DNA from 3 places in the Rhizobium sp. NZLR8 genome. Region 3 is predicted to be linked to each of the others. Evidence: riboswitches for the same ligand, from Rfam matches in the RefSeq annotation. Region 3 holds a riboswitch; each other region holds the start of a gene.
What was found. Region 3 has a riboswitch for cobalamin ahead of HJB89_RS12730 (ABC transporter substrate-binding protein). Riboswitches for the same ligand answer to the same signal wherever they lie in the genome.

Region 1 (5,370 bases), on a different contig from region 3:
CGTAGATCTCCGGCACCAGCACGAGGCCTGCATATTTGTCGCTCTCCTCGACGAGGATGACGCGCTGGGTCGAGCCGATCGGGAAGGCCTGCTTGAATTCCTCCAGCGAAATACCCGCCCTTGCCGTCTTGACGTCGGCGCGCATCAGCTTGTCCACTGTCAGGTTACGGATCCAGCCGACGTCGTGGGCGCTGCGGATGCTTTCGCCGCGCAGGTGGAAGCGCCAGGTGGCGAAGGAATAGCCGAAGGTTGAGCGGACGACGAGTGAGGAGGTGATGACGGCGGCGAGCACCAGGGCGGTGATCGGAAAATCGCCGGTGATTTCGAGCGCCAGGAACGTCATCGTCAGCGGCCCGCCGATGACGGCGACGGCGAGCGAGCTCATGCCGACGACGGCATAGATGACGGGCGTCAGCGTCGCATCGGCGAAATAGGGGCCGCAATAGGCAAAGAGCTTGCCGAGCAGGGCGCCCATGAACAGTGAGGCGAAGAACAGGCCGCCCCTGAAGCCGGAGCCGATCGAGATCGCCGAGGCCAGGGATTTCAACAGGAAGAGGCCGATCAGCGCCGGGATCGCCACCTCGCGGGAGAGATTGAGATGCAGCGCGCCGTGGCCGGCCGAGAGCACCTGTGGCGAAATCATCGCCAGAAGTCCGACGACGATGCCGCCGAGCGCCGGGCGGAAGGGCGGGGCGATCGAGCTCTTGCGCGCCAGCTCCTCGACGAAGGAGACGCCCTGCATGATCAGGATGCCGACGCCAGCGCAGAAGCCACCGAGCAGCATAGCCGGGATATAATCGGCCGGCACGACTGCGCCGAAGCTGCCGATGTCGATGGTGAAATCGCCGTGGGTGAGCAGCCTTGCGATGAGGGTGGAAACCAGGGCCGAGACGACCACAGGGGTCAGCGAGACGATCGTATAGGTGCCGATGATCAGCTCGAAGGCGTAGAAGGCGCCGGTCAGCGGCGCGTTGAAGGCAGCGGCGATAGCGCCCGCCGCGCCGCAGCCGACGAGGGTGCGCAGATCGGAGCGGCGAAGCTGCAGCTTCAGGCCGAATTTCGAGGCGAGGCCGGCGGCAAGCTGGGTATAGCCGGCCTCGAGGCCGACGGAGGCGCCGAACCCGTTGGAAATCAGGTTCTGCACGGCAACGATGATGCTGTCGGTCAAGGACAGGCGGCCGCCATGCAGCGCATTGGCCTCGATCGGGTCAACCATCGGTTTCTTGCGCCGTTTCGCCAGTACGAACAGCAACAGGCCGAGCAGGACGCCACCGATGACGGGGGCAGTGAGAAGCAGCAGCTTGTCGTCGATCACCGACGAGCTCAGCCGCTCGCTGTCGTCGATGCCGAAGACCATCTGATGCAGTTGATTGGAGACGTAGCTCATGCCGGTGACGGCGAGACCCGAGGTGATGCCGACGACGGCACCCGCCAGCGACAGGCCGACCTCACTGCGGCGGGTCAGCGCCCGCAGCCGCCCCGGGTCGAAGAAAACACGCAGCGCTCGGAACCGGCGCCGATCCAATTTCATAAGCATGGCAAGACAACTAGGCAGGAAGAGGCCCGGTCAAGGGCGATGGCGCAGTCCGCTTGCAGTGCAATTGTGGCGAAAAGCCGGCGCCCTGGATAAATATTTGTGACGTAAGTATCTGATAAATGACGATGTTTTAGGTAGGGTAAGTCGTGTTGCTGGCGTTGCCTCGCCTGTCTAGCCACTGCCGGCCGTCGAGGGCGGTTGACTTCACCCCTGAGCTTGCCTAACCATCCCTCAACGGATGGTCACCTGACCATCCTCGGATATAACGGATGGTTCCGGATCGGTGTTACGCCTTCCGGATGAAAAGGGAATGTGACGGGGCGGACCCAAGCCGGGCGCCTTCATCACAGCCGACCCCGCGACTGTAGAGCGGTCAGGGTCTTCCATCCGGCATCGAGCCCTTCCGGCCGGCGGCTTGCAATAATGCAAGCGGGCGGGACGGGCGACATGCCGGAAAAGCCACTGGACATGCATGATGATCAACCGGGGTCGGACGCCTCTTAAGTCTACGAATCGTCCACCTTTTCATCGATGCAGCCGGGAAGGCGAGGCAGATCCGCTGGCACGATCAGGGCGACCGGTTTCCGGTCTGCCCCGATCGCGGCCGATAACCGCGAGCCAGGAGACCTGCCATCCCGTGCCGGGCGAGAAGCCCAACCCTGGGCAAGAGGCCCGCTGCCAGCACGGAGGTTGTTTTGGCTGAACGATTGAATTCGGCGCGGCCTTGTGCGGCGCGATCGAGTGGGTGGGGTGCGGCATCCCACCAAAGGGGCGTCTGCGCATGACGACCGCTCCCTCCAACACCGTCTTCATCCTCGGCGGCGCCCGTTCGGGGAAATCCCGCTTCGCCGAGTCCCTTGTCATTTCGATCGGCCTCGACCGCCATTATCTCGCGACCGGCCGCGCCTGGGATGAGGAAATGCAGGCGCGCATTGCCCAACATAGAGCCGATCGCGGCCCGTCCTGGACGACGCATGAAGAGCCGCTCGATCTCGTCGGCAAGCTTGACGCTATCGACCGCGAGGGCGGCGTCGTGCTCATCGATTGCCTGACACTCTGGGTCACCAATCTGATGATGGATGAGCGCGATATGGCGGCGGAATTTGCCGCGCTCACCGATTTTCTGCCGCAGGCGAAGGCGCAGCTCGTTTTCGTTTCCAATGAGGTCGGCCTCGGCATCGTGCCGGATAATCGCATGGCGCGGGAATTCCGCGATCATGCCGGCCGGCTGCACCAATCAATTGCGGCCAAGGCCGCCGAAGTCTATTTCATCGCGGCAGGCCTGCCGTTGAAAATGAAGGGTTAAGTTCATGAACCAGCAGAAAATTCCCGCAACCGTCATTACCGGCTTTCTCGGCGCCGGCAAGACGACGATGATCCGCAACCTGCTCACCAATGCCGGCGGCAAAAAGATCGCGCTCATCATCAACGAGTTCGGCGATCTCGGCGTCGATGGCGAGGTGCTGAAGGGCTGCGGCGCTGACAATTGCACCGAGGACGATATCATCGAGCTGACCAATGGCTGCATCTGCTGCACCGTCGCCGACGATTTCATCCCGACGATGACGAAGTTGCTCGAGCGTGAACAGCGGCCCGACCATATCGTCATCGAAACCTCGGGCCTTGCCCTGCCGCAGCCGCTGGTCGCGGCCTTCAATTGGCCTGACATTCGCACCCAGGTGACGGTCGATGGCGTCATTACCGTGGTCGACAGCGCGGCTGTCGCCGCCGGCCGTTTCGCCGACGACCACGATGCCGTCGAGGCGGCGCGCGGCGCAGATGAATCGCTCGATCACGAAAGCCCGATCGAGGAGTTGTTCGAGGATCAGCTGACTTGCGCCGATCTGATCGTACTCAACAAGACCGACCTGATCGACGCTGCCGGCCTTATCAGGGTTCGCGACGAGGTCGCCTCCCGCACGGTGCGCAAGCAGGTGATGATCGAGGCGAAAAATGGCGAGGTGTCGGCCGGAATTCTGCTCGGCCTCGGCATCGGCACGGAGGACGATGTCGCCAACCGCAAATCGCATCACGAGCTGGAGCATGAGGACGGCGCGCCGCACGACCATGACGAATTCGACAGCTTCGTCGTCGAACTCGGCCCGGTCGCCGATCCCGCCGGCTTCATTGCTGGCCTGAAGACGATTATCGCCGACCATGACGTACTGCGTCTCAAGGGTTTCGTCGATGTCGCCGGCAAGCCGATGCGCCTGCAGATCCAGGCCGTCGGCAGCCGCATCGACCATTATTTCGACCGTGCCTGGGCCCCGAGCGAAACGCGCGCCACGCGCCTCGTGGTCATCGGTCTGCACGAGATGGACCAGGACGCTGTTAGGGCGGCGATCGAGGCGCTGGCGTAATCCCATGCATCTGCTTCTGGCCCAACAGGGAACGATCAGCGACTGCGAGGAGGCGATCGACCTCGGGCAGACGCCGGGCGATATCGTGTTCCTGTCGGCCGCCGACAGCGAGCTTGCCGCCATCGCAGCCGCCCATCGCGAGCATGGGGCGGCGCCTTCGCTGAGACTTGCCAGCCTGATGAGCCTCAAGCATCCGATGTCGGTCGATACCTATGTCGAACGCACGGCGCGGCATGCCAGGCTCATCATCGTGCGTGCGCTCGGCGGTGCCAGCTATTTCCACTATACGCTGGAGGCGCTGCACGCGGCAGCGTCCCGCGCCGGTGCGCTGATTGCGGTCTTGCCGGGCGATGCCCGGCCGGATGCGGGGCTCGTTCCTTTTTCCAACGTTGATCTCGACGATATGAATGCGCTCTGGGCCTATCTGATCGAAGGCGGCGACGCCAATGCGCGCGGCTTTCTCGATTATGCCTCGGCGATGTTGTCAGGTGCCGAGAAGCCGGCGCCGGCAGTGCCTTTGATGAAGGCGGGCATCTGGTGGCCGGGGCGGGGGCTGATCGGGGTGCAGGAGTGGCGGCAGGTTGCCGGTTCGCATGTCGCGCCGCCTTCGTCCGTCGAGCAGGGGGGTATCCCACATTCGACGGAGGAGGTGGCGTTTGGGCCAATCGTCGCCATCAGCTTCTACCGCGCCCTCGTCCAGAGCGGCGAGACCGCCCCGATCGAGGCACTGGTCGAAGCGCTGGCGGCGCTCGGCCTGCGGCCACTGCCGGTTTTTGCCTATAGCCTCAAGGACCCCGTCTCGACAGGTATTCTCGAAAGCGTGTTTGCGGCACTGAAACCCGATGTCGTCATCAACACGACCGGCTTTGCCGTCTCGGCACCAGGTGCTGACCGGCAGCCGACGGTGCTGGAAGCGAATGGGGCGGTGGTGCTGCAGGCGATCCTGTCGGCCTCGTCGCGGGAGGCTTGGGCCGCTTCCGCGCAAGGCTTGTCGGCACGAGATCTCGGCATGAACGTGGCGCTTCCTGAAGTCGACGGCCGGGTGCTGGCGCGGGCGATCTCTTTCAAGACGGCAGCGCGTTATGACGCGGCTGTCGAGACCAACATCGTCTGCAGCGAACCCGATACCGGCCGGGTGAGTTATACGGCTGAACTTGCCGCCAACTGGGCGCGCCTGCGGAAGAGATCGGCCGGTGATCGCCGCATCGCGCTTGTCATGGCGAATTATCCGAACCGCGACGGCCGGCTCGGCAACGGCGTCGGCCTCGATACGCCGGCCGGCACCATCGCGGTGCTTCGCGCCATGGGAGCCGCGGGTTACCCGGTCGCCGACATTCCGGCAGATGGGGACGCGCTGATCCGGCATCTGATGGAAGGGCCGACCAATTCCGGCCACGACGGCAGGGTCATTCGCGAAACGCTTTCCCTCGCTCGCTACAACAGCTTCTTTCAATCTCTTCCCAATAAGATTCA
Region 2 (5,370 bases), on a different contig from region 3:
CGCTGCGGCGGCAGCCGGCTTGCCGAAAGCACCTTGAGAATGCGCGAGGTCAACAGCCTGTCTTCCATCTGGACCGGCGAGACGTTGAAAGACAATGTCACATGCTCGGGCCAGGTGAGTGCATCGCTGCAGGCCTGAGCAAGGAGATCCTCGAACAGCGCAGTGATCATGCCGGTTTCCTCGGCGATATCGATGAAGACCGGAGGCGGAATGTTGACGCCATCGTCGCCGATCCAACGCGCCAACGCCTCGAAGCCGCAGAGCTGACCGGTCTTCAGGTCGATCAGCGGCTGATAGAAGGGTTTGATCGCCTTATTGGCGATTGCCGCGCGCAGCCGGGTTTCCAGTGCAGCGCGTTCCGTTACCTTGTCCTGCATTGCAGGTTCGAAAACGAAATAGTGGTTGGGTCCTCGAGATTTCGCCTCGTACATGGCGAGGTCGGCACGATGAGCGGCATCTTCCAGCGGTTCGGCTCGCTCGGCCCAACGGTCATAGCCGACGCTGGCGCCGACTTCGACGGCAAAACCATCGATATGGATCGGCCGGGTGACGGCTTGGATCAGCAGCCTGGCAAAACGCTCCTCGCGCTGCGCCGTCAGAGCAAAGGCGACAATGATGAATTCGTCGCCGCCGAAGCGATAGACGCAATCGGCGTTGCCGAGCGCGCAGATCCGTCTGGCAACCTCGATCAACAGAACGTCGCCGCCCTTGTGACCGACGAGATCGTTGACCTTCTTGAAGCCGTCGAGATCGACGGAGAAGATGGTGACGTTGCGGCTCCACTCTTCGACCTCGTACTCGTCGTCCTTGACTGGCCGTGAGAGAATCTTGCGCTCGAAGGCGTAGCGGTTCGGCAGTTTGGTCAGATGGTCGTGGGTGGCGGTCCAATCGGCCTTCGCCTGAGCGGCGGCGCGCAGTTCGGTTTCCTTGCGCAGGTCGGCGATGCGCAGCACCGAATAGATGAAGCTCATGGCGCCGGCGATACCGAGCGCCAGAACGAGCTTGTCGGCGCCGTATTCGCCGAAACCGGTCATGAAGAAGACAAGGCTGTCGTCAAGCTGCAACAGCGCGCCGAGGAGCCAGAGGGTTATCCCAAGCCCGACAATCGACACGCATTGCCTTCCGGCCTTGCTTTGGAAAAACACCGGCATATGGTCTTCTCCGACTCCACCCGCGCCGAAGTAATCATGAAAGTCTGAAATGTTCGTTGAAACCAGAAGGCGAATTATCAGAGGGGCAGCCTATGGCTGTGCCGTGGAGGGACTGAGGGCGCTTTCGCGGAACCGGGTAAAACGCTGAGCGCGATCGTCGTCGTGGTTGCAGACCGGCAGGCGGGGGAAAGAACGAAGGCGAGCGTGCCGTGGCACCGCTCGCCCTTTTCGTGCTTCAGGCGGTAACGATCAGCAGCGGTACGCTGACGATGAGACCGACCAGAACCGCAATTGTGGCGACACGCACCAAACGCAGGCGCCGCGTGCGCTCCCCACTCCAGTCATATGTCATGTCTTCCATCTCCTTGGGACAAGGAAGTAGTCCCGGTAGAACCGGGTTCAATAGAGATGACGCGATTTGCTTGTGTAAGGCTGGATAAAATGAGGGATCGCTAATGCTGGAATCGCAGAGACCAGCGCCGTCCATTGCTGGTCATGCGAACAATGCCAAGCGGCTCGACGTCGACGAGCCAGAAGGAGGAGAGCGGCGCCTGAAGTACGTACGCGATCGCCGCTCGGATGACGGCCGCGTGGCTGACGGCGATCACATGGCCGCCGAGAGCGGATTCATTGTCCATCCAACCGCCGACACGTGTTCTGAGATCAACAAGGCTCTCGCCCCCGTGCGGAGCCGCTTCAGGATCGCACATCCAGGCCATGAGGTTCTCCGGCTCTTCTGCCTCGATCGCTGCGATCGACCTGCCGGCCCAGCGCCTGTGATCGCAGTCGCGAAGCGCCTGATCTATCCGGGCGTCGAGGCCGAGGGCTTCGGCCGTCTGGCGGGCGCGCAAAGCCGGGCTGGTGACAATACGATCGGCGCGGGGCAGGGCGGTCATCCTGGCCGCTTCTTCCGCGGCCTTGTTGTCCAGCGGTTCATCGAGCGGGAACAGGGCCTTGCGGCTCGCTGCCGTCGCGCCGTGGCAGATCCAGATAAGTCGCGTATTCACGGTCGTTGCGATCTCCGGATAGCGGTGGGAACAGCCCTTCGCCGCTTCATGAAGTTTCGTTGACAGGCTCTTCGGCCTGCAGATATAACCGTGCTGTTGCGGGTTTGGAAGCCGGTGTAAATCCGGCACGGTCGCGCCGCTGTGACCAGCGTGTCGAAGGTTCTTCGCGCTGGAAGTCAGACCCTGCCGCATAAGCACTCTTTCGACTGAACGCGTCATTCCCGGAGGAATACATGTCTGACACCACTTTTGCGCCCGTCGCGGCACCGGCGCCAATCCCGGTAGGAGAAATCCTGCCTTGGGCGATCTTCGGCGGCCTGTTGATGCTGATCGCCATCTATTTCGTCGGCACCGAGGAAGGCGCGATGGCGCTGTTCAACGGCATGTATGTGCACGAATTCGTGCATGACGGCCGTCATCTCCTCGGCTTTCCCTGCCACTAAGGGGGATCCTGACATGGTCGGAAATCTTCTACTTCGCGGCATGCTCGCGGGGCTGATCGCTGGCATTCTGGTTTTTGCTTTCGCGCATATCTTCGGCGAGCCGCTGGTCGATGCGGCGATCGCCTTCGAGGAGGCGAGCGCCCAGGCGGCGGGCGAAGCTGCCGAACCTGAGATCGTCAGCCGTGCCACGCAGGCCGGTCTTGGCCTCTTCACCGGCGTCATGGCCTACAGCATTGCCGTCGGCGGGCTTTTCGCGCTCGCTTTCGCTTTCGTGCACGGCCGCATCAGCAGGCTTTCGGCACGCGGCACCTCGGCGGTCATCGCCCTTGCCGCCTTCGTGGCGATCGTCGTCGTTCCCGGTATCAAGTATCCGGCCAATCCGCCGGCGGTCGGCAATCCCGATACGATCGGCGTCAGGACCGAGCTGTTCTTCCTGATGATCGTCGTCTCGATCGCTGCTTTGATTGCCGCGGTGGCGCTGTCGCGGCGCCTTTCCGAGCGTTTCGGTCTGTGGAACGGGGCGATCATCGCCGGCATCACCTATCTCGTCTTCATGGGCCTGGTGCTCTATTTGCTGCCGTCGATCAACGAAGTGCCGGAGAAGTTCTCGGCGATGGTGCTCTGGCGTTTCCGCACGACCTCGCTCGGCATGCAGGTGATCCTCTGGGCAACGCTCGGTCTTGGCTTCGGAGCGCTGGCGGAAAAGCTGCTTGCCGTGAAGGGCGGGCAGCGGGCTCGACCGGCACCGGCATTTCACTGAACGCATCGAGGGGCGCCGCCTTGCCGGCGCCCTCAAGTTTTTCGAGCGAGTATGAAAAGCAGCAAAACCATATCGATTCTGTCGACGGCGTTTGCCGCCGCCGCTTGGTTTTGTGCGGTTGGCGAAAACGCGCTTGCCCATAGCCGCAGCGTCGGCGGCAGCGATACCGGCCTCGATATCCCGGAAATCTCGCATGGCGAGATGGCGGTGATTTCAGACTACCGCGGCGAAATTGTCGGGTTGGCGTCACGCGCGACTGATACAAACGAGCTGTTCCGGCGCGTTCTGAACTATGCCGAAATCCAATATTCCTATTGTCTCTGGGGGCGGATGCCGGGCAGCGTGAGCGACGAGGAGAGCCCGTTCAACGAATGTGCTCATGCTTATCTCGCGGCGGCCAAGGCGGTATTGCTTGAGATGCGTGAGATGCCGCGGGAGGCCGTTGCGGCTAATGAAATCATTTCCGCGGTCGATGCCGACATGGTGCGGCGCAGCCTGGCGCTCATCACTTGCAGGTTCAGCGGCGAGGCCTTCAACACAGCCGATGTCGTCAAGCCGCGCTGGAGCAAAGTGCCGTTTCATCCCGCCAGCATGGCGTCGCTGACGGGGCTCGCCGCTCTGTTCGCCCTTGTGACGTTTGCGCTGGGCCGCTTTCTGCGGCCGAAGGCTCAATCGTCGGAATAGCGCTGCTCGCGCCACGGATCGCCATAGATGTGGTAACCGTTCTTTTCCCAAAAGCCGGCCTGGTCGGCGGGCATCAGCTCGATGCGGCGCAGCCATTTGGCGCTTTTCCAGAAATAGAGATGCGGTACGACGAGGCGCATCGGGCCGCCGTGATCCGGCGTCAGCGGCAGGCATTCCCACGATGTCGCAAGGATCGCATCCTCGGCGGCGAAATCGGCAAGCGGCAGGTTGGTGGTATAGCCGTCATAACTCGTCAGCATGACGTAACCGGCTTCGGGCTTTGGCATGGCGCGATCGAGCAGATCGCGGGTCGAAACGCCTTTCCATTTGTTGTCGTAGCGCGACCAGGTGGTGACGCAGTGGATATCGCTGACCTTGGTGCTCTGCTCGATCGCCTGGAAGTCGGTCCAGGTTAGGGTGAGCGGCGTTTCGACGAGGCCGCGCAGCTCGAGACGCCAGCTATTCGTGGAGATGACGGGCTGCTGGCCGAGATCGAGCACCGGCCAGTTTTTGACGAGGTGCTGGCCGGGCGGCAGGCGCTCAGCTTCGGGACGGCTGATGCGGCCGGTCAGGAATTTACCTTCAGCCGCCCATCGACGCTTGGAGCTGGTGAGCTTGCTGTCGGCGGGCGTCTGGTCGTCGCTCATGATCGGGTTCCCTACGATGCCGCAATAGGACATCGGCCTTTGCCGGGTGTCAAGTTTCGACGGGCCCTTGGAAATCACTGTGGGTATTATTAGACTTGTGCCGTCGGGTATGCCTCACTGGGGAGTGGAGGCAGAAAGGGGAGGAGCAGGATCTGTCTTCGAGATATCGTGCGATAGCGGCGCTGCTGGTGATGCCGCTGATCATCTTCGTCTTCTTCACCTATGGAGGCGCGATCGCGACGCGCGCCTATATGGGGGAAGCTTCGGCGCAGGCGAGAACGGCGCTGCGCCTTGCCGTCTCGGCGCTCAGCGGTCATCTCAACCGCTACGAGGCGCTTCCGGCGCTGATCGCCGATCACGACGATATCAAGGAACTGGTGAGTGCGCCTGAAGATGCAGCACTGCGCGGCGCGGCCAATCTCTATCTCAAGGAGATCAACGGGCTGCTGAAATCCTCCGACATTTATGTGGTCAAGCCGGACGGAGAGACGATCGCGGCGAGCAATTACGATGGACCGGGAAGCTTCGTCGGACAGAATTTCAGCTATCGGCCCTATTTCCAGGAGGCGATCGAAGGCCGGCAGGCGCGGTTCTATGCGCTCGGCACCACCTCGCTGAAGCGGGGCTATTATTTCGCTGCGCCGATCCGGGCCGGCGCGGATATTCGCGGCGTCATCG
Region 3 (5,370 bases):
TGCCGAGGGAGGTAGAAATGTCGAGTTTCAGGAGCGCCGTGGTTTCTTTGCCCGGTAAGGAGCGGTTGGCGAGAACGCCCTTCGGCGCGAGGATCGTCATCCATGCCACGGCCAAGGAGACCGGCGGCGCGTTCGGGATGTGGGAAACCTTCACCCCGCCGGGTCATGGTCCGGCCCCGCACACGCATACGCGGGAGACGGAAGTCTTTCGAGTCATCCATGGGCTCTACCAATTTCAATGCGGCGACGAGGAGTTCGATGCGCCTGCGGGAAGCGTCGTCGTTCTGCCGCCGCATGTACAGCACAGCTGGCGAAACATAAGCGACGAACCCGGTCAGATGTTCGGCATGGTGACGCCGGGCGGATGTGAGCAATTGTTCATCGATATCGACGCCTTCGGTGCTGATACGCCCGCGAAAATCGCGGTGATCGAAGCGCGATTGGGGATCATCAACGACATGACGCTGGCGCTCGGATTGAAGAGCCCATGATGGCGCTGATCGACCATCGCGGCCTTGCGTAAGATTGACAACGGAGCTTATGGGGGCGGCGTCCTCCAACGCTGCTCATCCTTGAGGTGCGGAGCCCGCAGGGCGGAGCCTCGAAGGACACGCGGCGGCACTGCTCCGCATCAATATTGCCGCCACGCCGAGCGCCCGCCTCGTCCTTCGAGGCTCCTTCGGGGCACCTCAGGATGAGGCTCTCTTGGGGGGCGCCGGGGCTGGCGGCAAAGGGCAGGATGCGGAAGCTTTGCCGACCAGGTGAATGCCATCGACTCGATGTCTGACGCCCACTCTCGCTCTATTCCCGCGCCATCGCCCGCCAGGCGACCGGCGGGATGGCGAAGGCGCGGGAGAAGGCGCGGTTGAAGGCGGCTTCGATGGCGTAGCCGGCATCATTCAGGTTTGCGGACTGGCCGCAGGCGCGGGGAACGCCAGGCGGCTATTCTTGCGCTCGGCAATATACTTGTGAGATTGTATCGATATACATGCGATACTGCATGATGCACGTAGCATGGGGGCTTCGATGACATCCGTGAGGGTCAATGAGCTGATATCGGTGACGGGACAGCCCGATGCCGCGGGCTTTGCCGCTTTTGCGGCAAACGGCTTTGCCGGCGTCATCAATGCCCGGCCGGATGGCGAGGAGCCGGGGCAGCCCGGCAATGCCGCGGAAAAGGCTGCTGCTGCTGCCGCGGGGCTCGCCTACAGCTTCGTGCCGGTGAAAGGGGCCGAGATCACCGAGGCCGATATCCGCGCTTTCCAGATGGCGATGACGCAGGCGAAGGGGCCGGTCGTCGCTCATTGCAAGAGCGGCACACGGGCGCTGACGCTCTATGTGCTGGGAGAGGTGCTCGACGGGCGGATGCAGCCCGGAGAGGTCGAGGTCTTCGGCCAAAGACTCGGCTTCGATCTTGCCGGCGCACGCCGCTGGCTGGAAAAGCGGGCTGGGCAGGCGGCCGGTGTGAAGGCCTTCTTCGAGCCCCGCAGCTGCAGCGTGCAATATGTCGTTTCAGATCCGGTGACAAAACGCTGTGCCATCATCGACCCGGTGCTCGATTTCGACGAGATGTCGGGCGCGACGGGAACGGCGAATGCCGACGCCATCCTCGCTCATATTGACAGCGAGGGGCTGACGGTCGCGTGGATCCTCGACACGCATCCGCATGCCGATCATTTCTCCGCCGCGCATTACCTCAAGAGAAAGACCGGCGCGCCGACGGCGATCGGCGCCCATGTCACCGACGTCCAGGTGCTCTGGAAGGAGATCTACAACTTGCCGGCACTCGAAACCGACGGCTCGCAGTGGGACCGGCTGTTTGCCGATGGCGACACCTTCGAGATCGGTGGGCTTGAAGCCCGTGTGATGTTTTCGCCCGGCCATACGCTTGCTTCGGTGACCTATCTGATCGGCGACGCCGCCTTCGTGCACGACACCGTATTTACGCCGGATTCCGGCACGGCGCGCACGGATTTCCCCGGCGGCAGCGCCAGCGCCCTCTGGCACTCGATCCAGGTCATCCTGTCGCTGCCCGATGAGACCCGGCTCTTTTCCGGCCACGACTATCAGCCCGGCGGACGCCACGCGCGCTGGGAAAGCAGGGTGGCCGCCCAGAAAAACGGTAACCCGCATATATCAGGCATCGACGAGGCCGGCTTTGTGGCGCTGCGCCAGGCGCGCGACCGCACGCTGCCGAAGCCGAAACTGATGTTGCACGCGCTACAGGTGAATATTCGGGGAGGCAGATTGCCGGAGCCGGAGGGAAATGGGCGGCGGTATCTGAAGATACCGCTGGATGCGTTGTAGCAAGAAGTAGCGTTGCGGCGTGCTCCGAGGTTTCGCCCTCTCGGGCTGCGCACATCAGCATCAGGGACGTTGGCGGATGCCGCGCTCACGACAGCGGGAACGGGAGAAAGCGGCGCCAACGCTCAAGAGAGCCTCATACTGAGGAGGCGAGGATGCAGATATTACACCGGCCAACAAGGCCCCTACGTTCCGTCTCTATTTTTCACCCGCACGAACCCAATCCTCCGCAATAGGCATTGACGTCTTGCGGGCAGGCGACGTAACTGGGGGCGACGGTTCCCTGAAGATGACTCCAAGGGGATTAATAGGGAACACGGTAAGGACGACCCAGTAGGAACCGAGACCGTGGCTGCCCCCGCAACTGTATGCGGATTGTCGATCATCTCAGGTGTGGCCAGCGACTGGCCATCTCTGAAGGGCTTATAGCCCTGCCACTGCGAGATATCGCGGGAAGGCGGATGAACCGACGGATATCCGCAAGCCAGGAGACCTGCCGTCAATCACGATCCAATCAACCGGGCGGGGATGCCCGGACAAGGAACAGACATGATTGACCTTCTGAACCTTCGCCGAATTTCGGCATGCATCCGTCTCGATTGGGCCTCCTGCGGTTAGCGCACGTATCACCGTGCCTTCGGCCGCGCGTGCGGCATAACCATGCTTTTTCCCTTCAATCGAGGTTTTTCATGCGCCAGATTCTCGCCACCATGACATTTGCCTTCGGGCTGATCGGCCTTGCGGCACCGAGCCTTGCCGCCACCCAATATCCTTTGACCATCACCAATTGCGGTGAGCAGGTGACGTTCCAGAAGGCGCCGTCGAAGATCGTTTCGATTGGCCAGGGCATGACTGAAATTCTTTTCTCGCTCGACCTTGCCGAGAAGATTGCTGGTACGGCCGTCTGGGTCGGTCCCGTCCTGCCGCAATATGCCGAGGCTAACAGCAAGATAAAGCGTCTCGCCGACAATGATCCGAGCTTCGAATCCGTCGTTGGGCAGGAGCCGGATCTGGTGGCGGCCGAGTTCGCATGGCATGTCGGCGCGCAGGGCTCCGTCGGCAAGCGGGAGCAGTTCCAGGATCTCGGGATCAATACCTATCTCGCGCCGGCCGATTGCGTCGCCAAGGTCAACGCCGATGGCGGCGACGGTGTGCGCAAGGAGCTGTTCACGATGGAGCTGGTCTACCGTGAGATCGCCGAGCTCTCGGAGATCTTCGACGTGAAGGAGCGCGGCGATGGGCTGATTTCCAAGTTGAAGAAGCGCGAGGCGGATGCCGTCGCGTCGATATCAGGCGCATCGGGCAAGAACCTGCCCATCGTCTTCTGGTTCTCCAGCAAGCAAGTCAATGGCGATGCTTTCATCGCTGGCAAGAACAGCGCGCCTGCCTATATCCTGAAGGCGATCGGCGCCAGGAATGTCGTGACAACCGAAGAGGAATGGCCGCTGGTCGGCTGGGAAACCATTTCTCAGGCGAACCCGGCGGTTATCGTGTTGGCGACCATGGACCGGCGCCGCTACGCCGCCGACGATCCGAAGGTCAAGATCGATTTTCTCGAGAACGACCCGGTGACCAAGGAGCTTGACGCGGTCAAGAACGAGCACTTCGTGATGATGGACGCGCAATCGATGAACCCGACGATCCGTACGATCGACGGCATCGAGACCTTGGCGAACGGCATCAAGTCCTTCGGTCTCTCGCAGTGAAGGCAATGTCGGGCAGACAACACGGATGGTGGGCGCTTGGCGCGCTCACCATTTCTGCCTTTCTGCTTCTCGGGCTGATGATCAATCTCGCTGTTTCGATCGGGGAGATCGCGATCCCGCTAGCGACCACGGCGGAGGCGGTGTCGAACCGGCTGTTCGGCACGGATTTCGAGCTCAGCCGCATCCACCAGGGCATCGTCTGGGATTATCGGCTGAGCCGGGCGCTGGTTGCGGCCAGCGCCGGCGCGTCGCTCTCGCTCTGTGGCGCCGTGCTGCAGGCGCTGCTGCGCAATCCGCTGGCCGAACCCTACGTGCTCGGCATCTCCGCCGGCGCCTCGACGGGAGCGGTCTGCGTGATGATCCTCGGCTTCGGCTACGGTGTTTTCGGCCTGTCGAGCGGCGCCTTCATCGGCGCGGTCATCGCGTTTCTGCTGGTCGGCTTCCTTGCGACGGGTGCGGGGGGAACCGGCGAGCGCATCATCCTTTGCGGCGTCGCCGGCTCGCAGCTCTTCAATGCGCTGACCTCCTACATCGTGACGACATCGGCGAATGCCGAGCAGGCGCGCGGCATCCTGTTCTGGCTTCTGGGGTCGCTCAGCGGCGTGCGCTGGCCGGATGTCTATCTCTCGGTGCCGATCGCGCTTGCCGGCTTCGTCATCTGCATGGCCCATGTCAGGGCGCTCGACGCCTTCGCCTTCGGCACGGACGCGGCGGCCTCGCTCGGCATTGCCGTGCGCCGCGTCCAGATCCTGCTGTTCGGCCTGACGGCGGCGATGACGGCAAGCGTCGTCAGCGTGGTGGGCTCGATTGGCTTCGTCGGCCTCGTCATTCCGCATGCCGCCCGCTTTCTCGTCGGGCCGGGCCATCGGCGGCTGCTGCCGGCAACGGCGCTCGGCGGCGCAATCTACATGGTCGGCGCCGATATCGTCTCGCGCATCATCATCCCGCAGCAGGTCCTGCCGATCGGCGTCGTCACGGCGCTCTTCGGCGCGCCGGCCTTCGCCGTCATCCTCTATCGCGTCCGGAGGAGTGCATGAGCATTACCATCGATGCGGTGAGTTTCGCCGCCGGCGACACGGTCATCGTCAACGGCGTCAGCCTGACGGTGGCAAAGGGCAAGGTGCTCGGTCTGCTCGGGCCGAACGGCTCCGGCAAATCGAGCCTGCTCAGGCTGATCTGCCGGCTGCGGAAGGTCCGCAGTGGCGTCATCCGGCTGGGCGAAGACGATATCGCCTCGCTGTCACGCGCAGCCCTTGCGCGGCGCATCGCCTTCGTCGAGCAGCAGTCGACGACCGATACGCAGCTGACGGTGCGCGACGTGGTGCGGCTCGGCGGCACGCCACATCGCGGGCTGCTCTCG

Region 1: another riboswitch for cobalamin. It lies ahead of cobU (bifunctional adenosylcobinamide kinase/adenosylcobinamide-phosphate guanylyltransferase); the one in region 3 lies ahead of HJB89_RS12730 (ABC transporter substrate-binding protein).
Region 2: another riboswitch for cobalamin. It lies ahead of HJB89_RS15225 (CbtB domain-containing protein); the one in region 3 lies ahead of HJB89_RS12730 (ABC transporter substrate-binding protein).

What each region holds. Positions count from the first base shown of each region.
Region 1 covers NZ_JABDVY010000024.1:77,844-83,213, forward strand. The annotation lists gene HJB89_RS32115 (chloride channel protein) at 1-1,537, opposite strand, end outside; cobalamin riboswitch at 1,791-2,187, shown strand; gene cobU (bifunctional adenosylcobinamide kinase/adenosylcobinamide-phosphate guanylyltransferase) at 2,319-2,843, shown strand; gene cobW (cobalamin biosynthesis protein CobW) at 2,848-3,897, shown strand; partial or broken gene cobN (cobaltochelatase subunit CobN) at 3,902-5,370, shown strand, end outside.
Region 2 covers NZ_JABDVY010000006.1:28,679-34,048, reverse strand. The annotation lists gene HJB89_RS15235 (bifunctional diguanylate cyclase/phosphodiesterase) at 1-1,151, opposite strand, end outside; gene HJB89_RS15230 (histidine phosphatase family protein) at 1,604-2,158, opposite strand; adenosylcobalamin (AdoCbl) riboswitch at 2,236-2,378, shown strand; gene HJB89_RS15225 (CbtB domain-containing protein) at 2,392-2,601, shown strand; gene HJB89_RS15220 (CbtA family protein) at 2,615-3,361, shown strand; gene HJB89_RS15215 (hypothetical protein) at 3,413-4,045, shown strand; gene HJB89_RS15210 (sulfite oxidase-like oxidoreductase) at 4,030-4,692, opposite strand; gene HJB89_RS15205 (sensor histidine kinase) at 4,884-5,370, shown strand, end outside.
Region 3 covers NZ_JABDVY010000004.1:469,143-474,512, forward strand. The annotation lists gene HJB89_RS12720 (cupin domain-containing protein) at 18-491, shown strand; gene blh (bifunctional sulfur transferase/dioxygenase Blh) at 1,027-2,307, shown strand; cobalamin riboswitch at 2,564-2,820, shown strand; gene HJB89_RS12730 (ABC transporter substrate-binding protein) at 2,994-4,010, shown strand; gene HJB89_RS12735 (iron ABC transporter permease) at 4,016-5,047, shown strand; gene HJB89_RS12740 (ABC transporter ATP-binding protein) at 5,044-5,370, shown strand, end outside.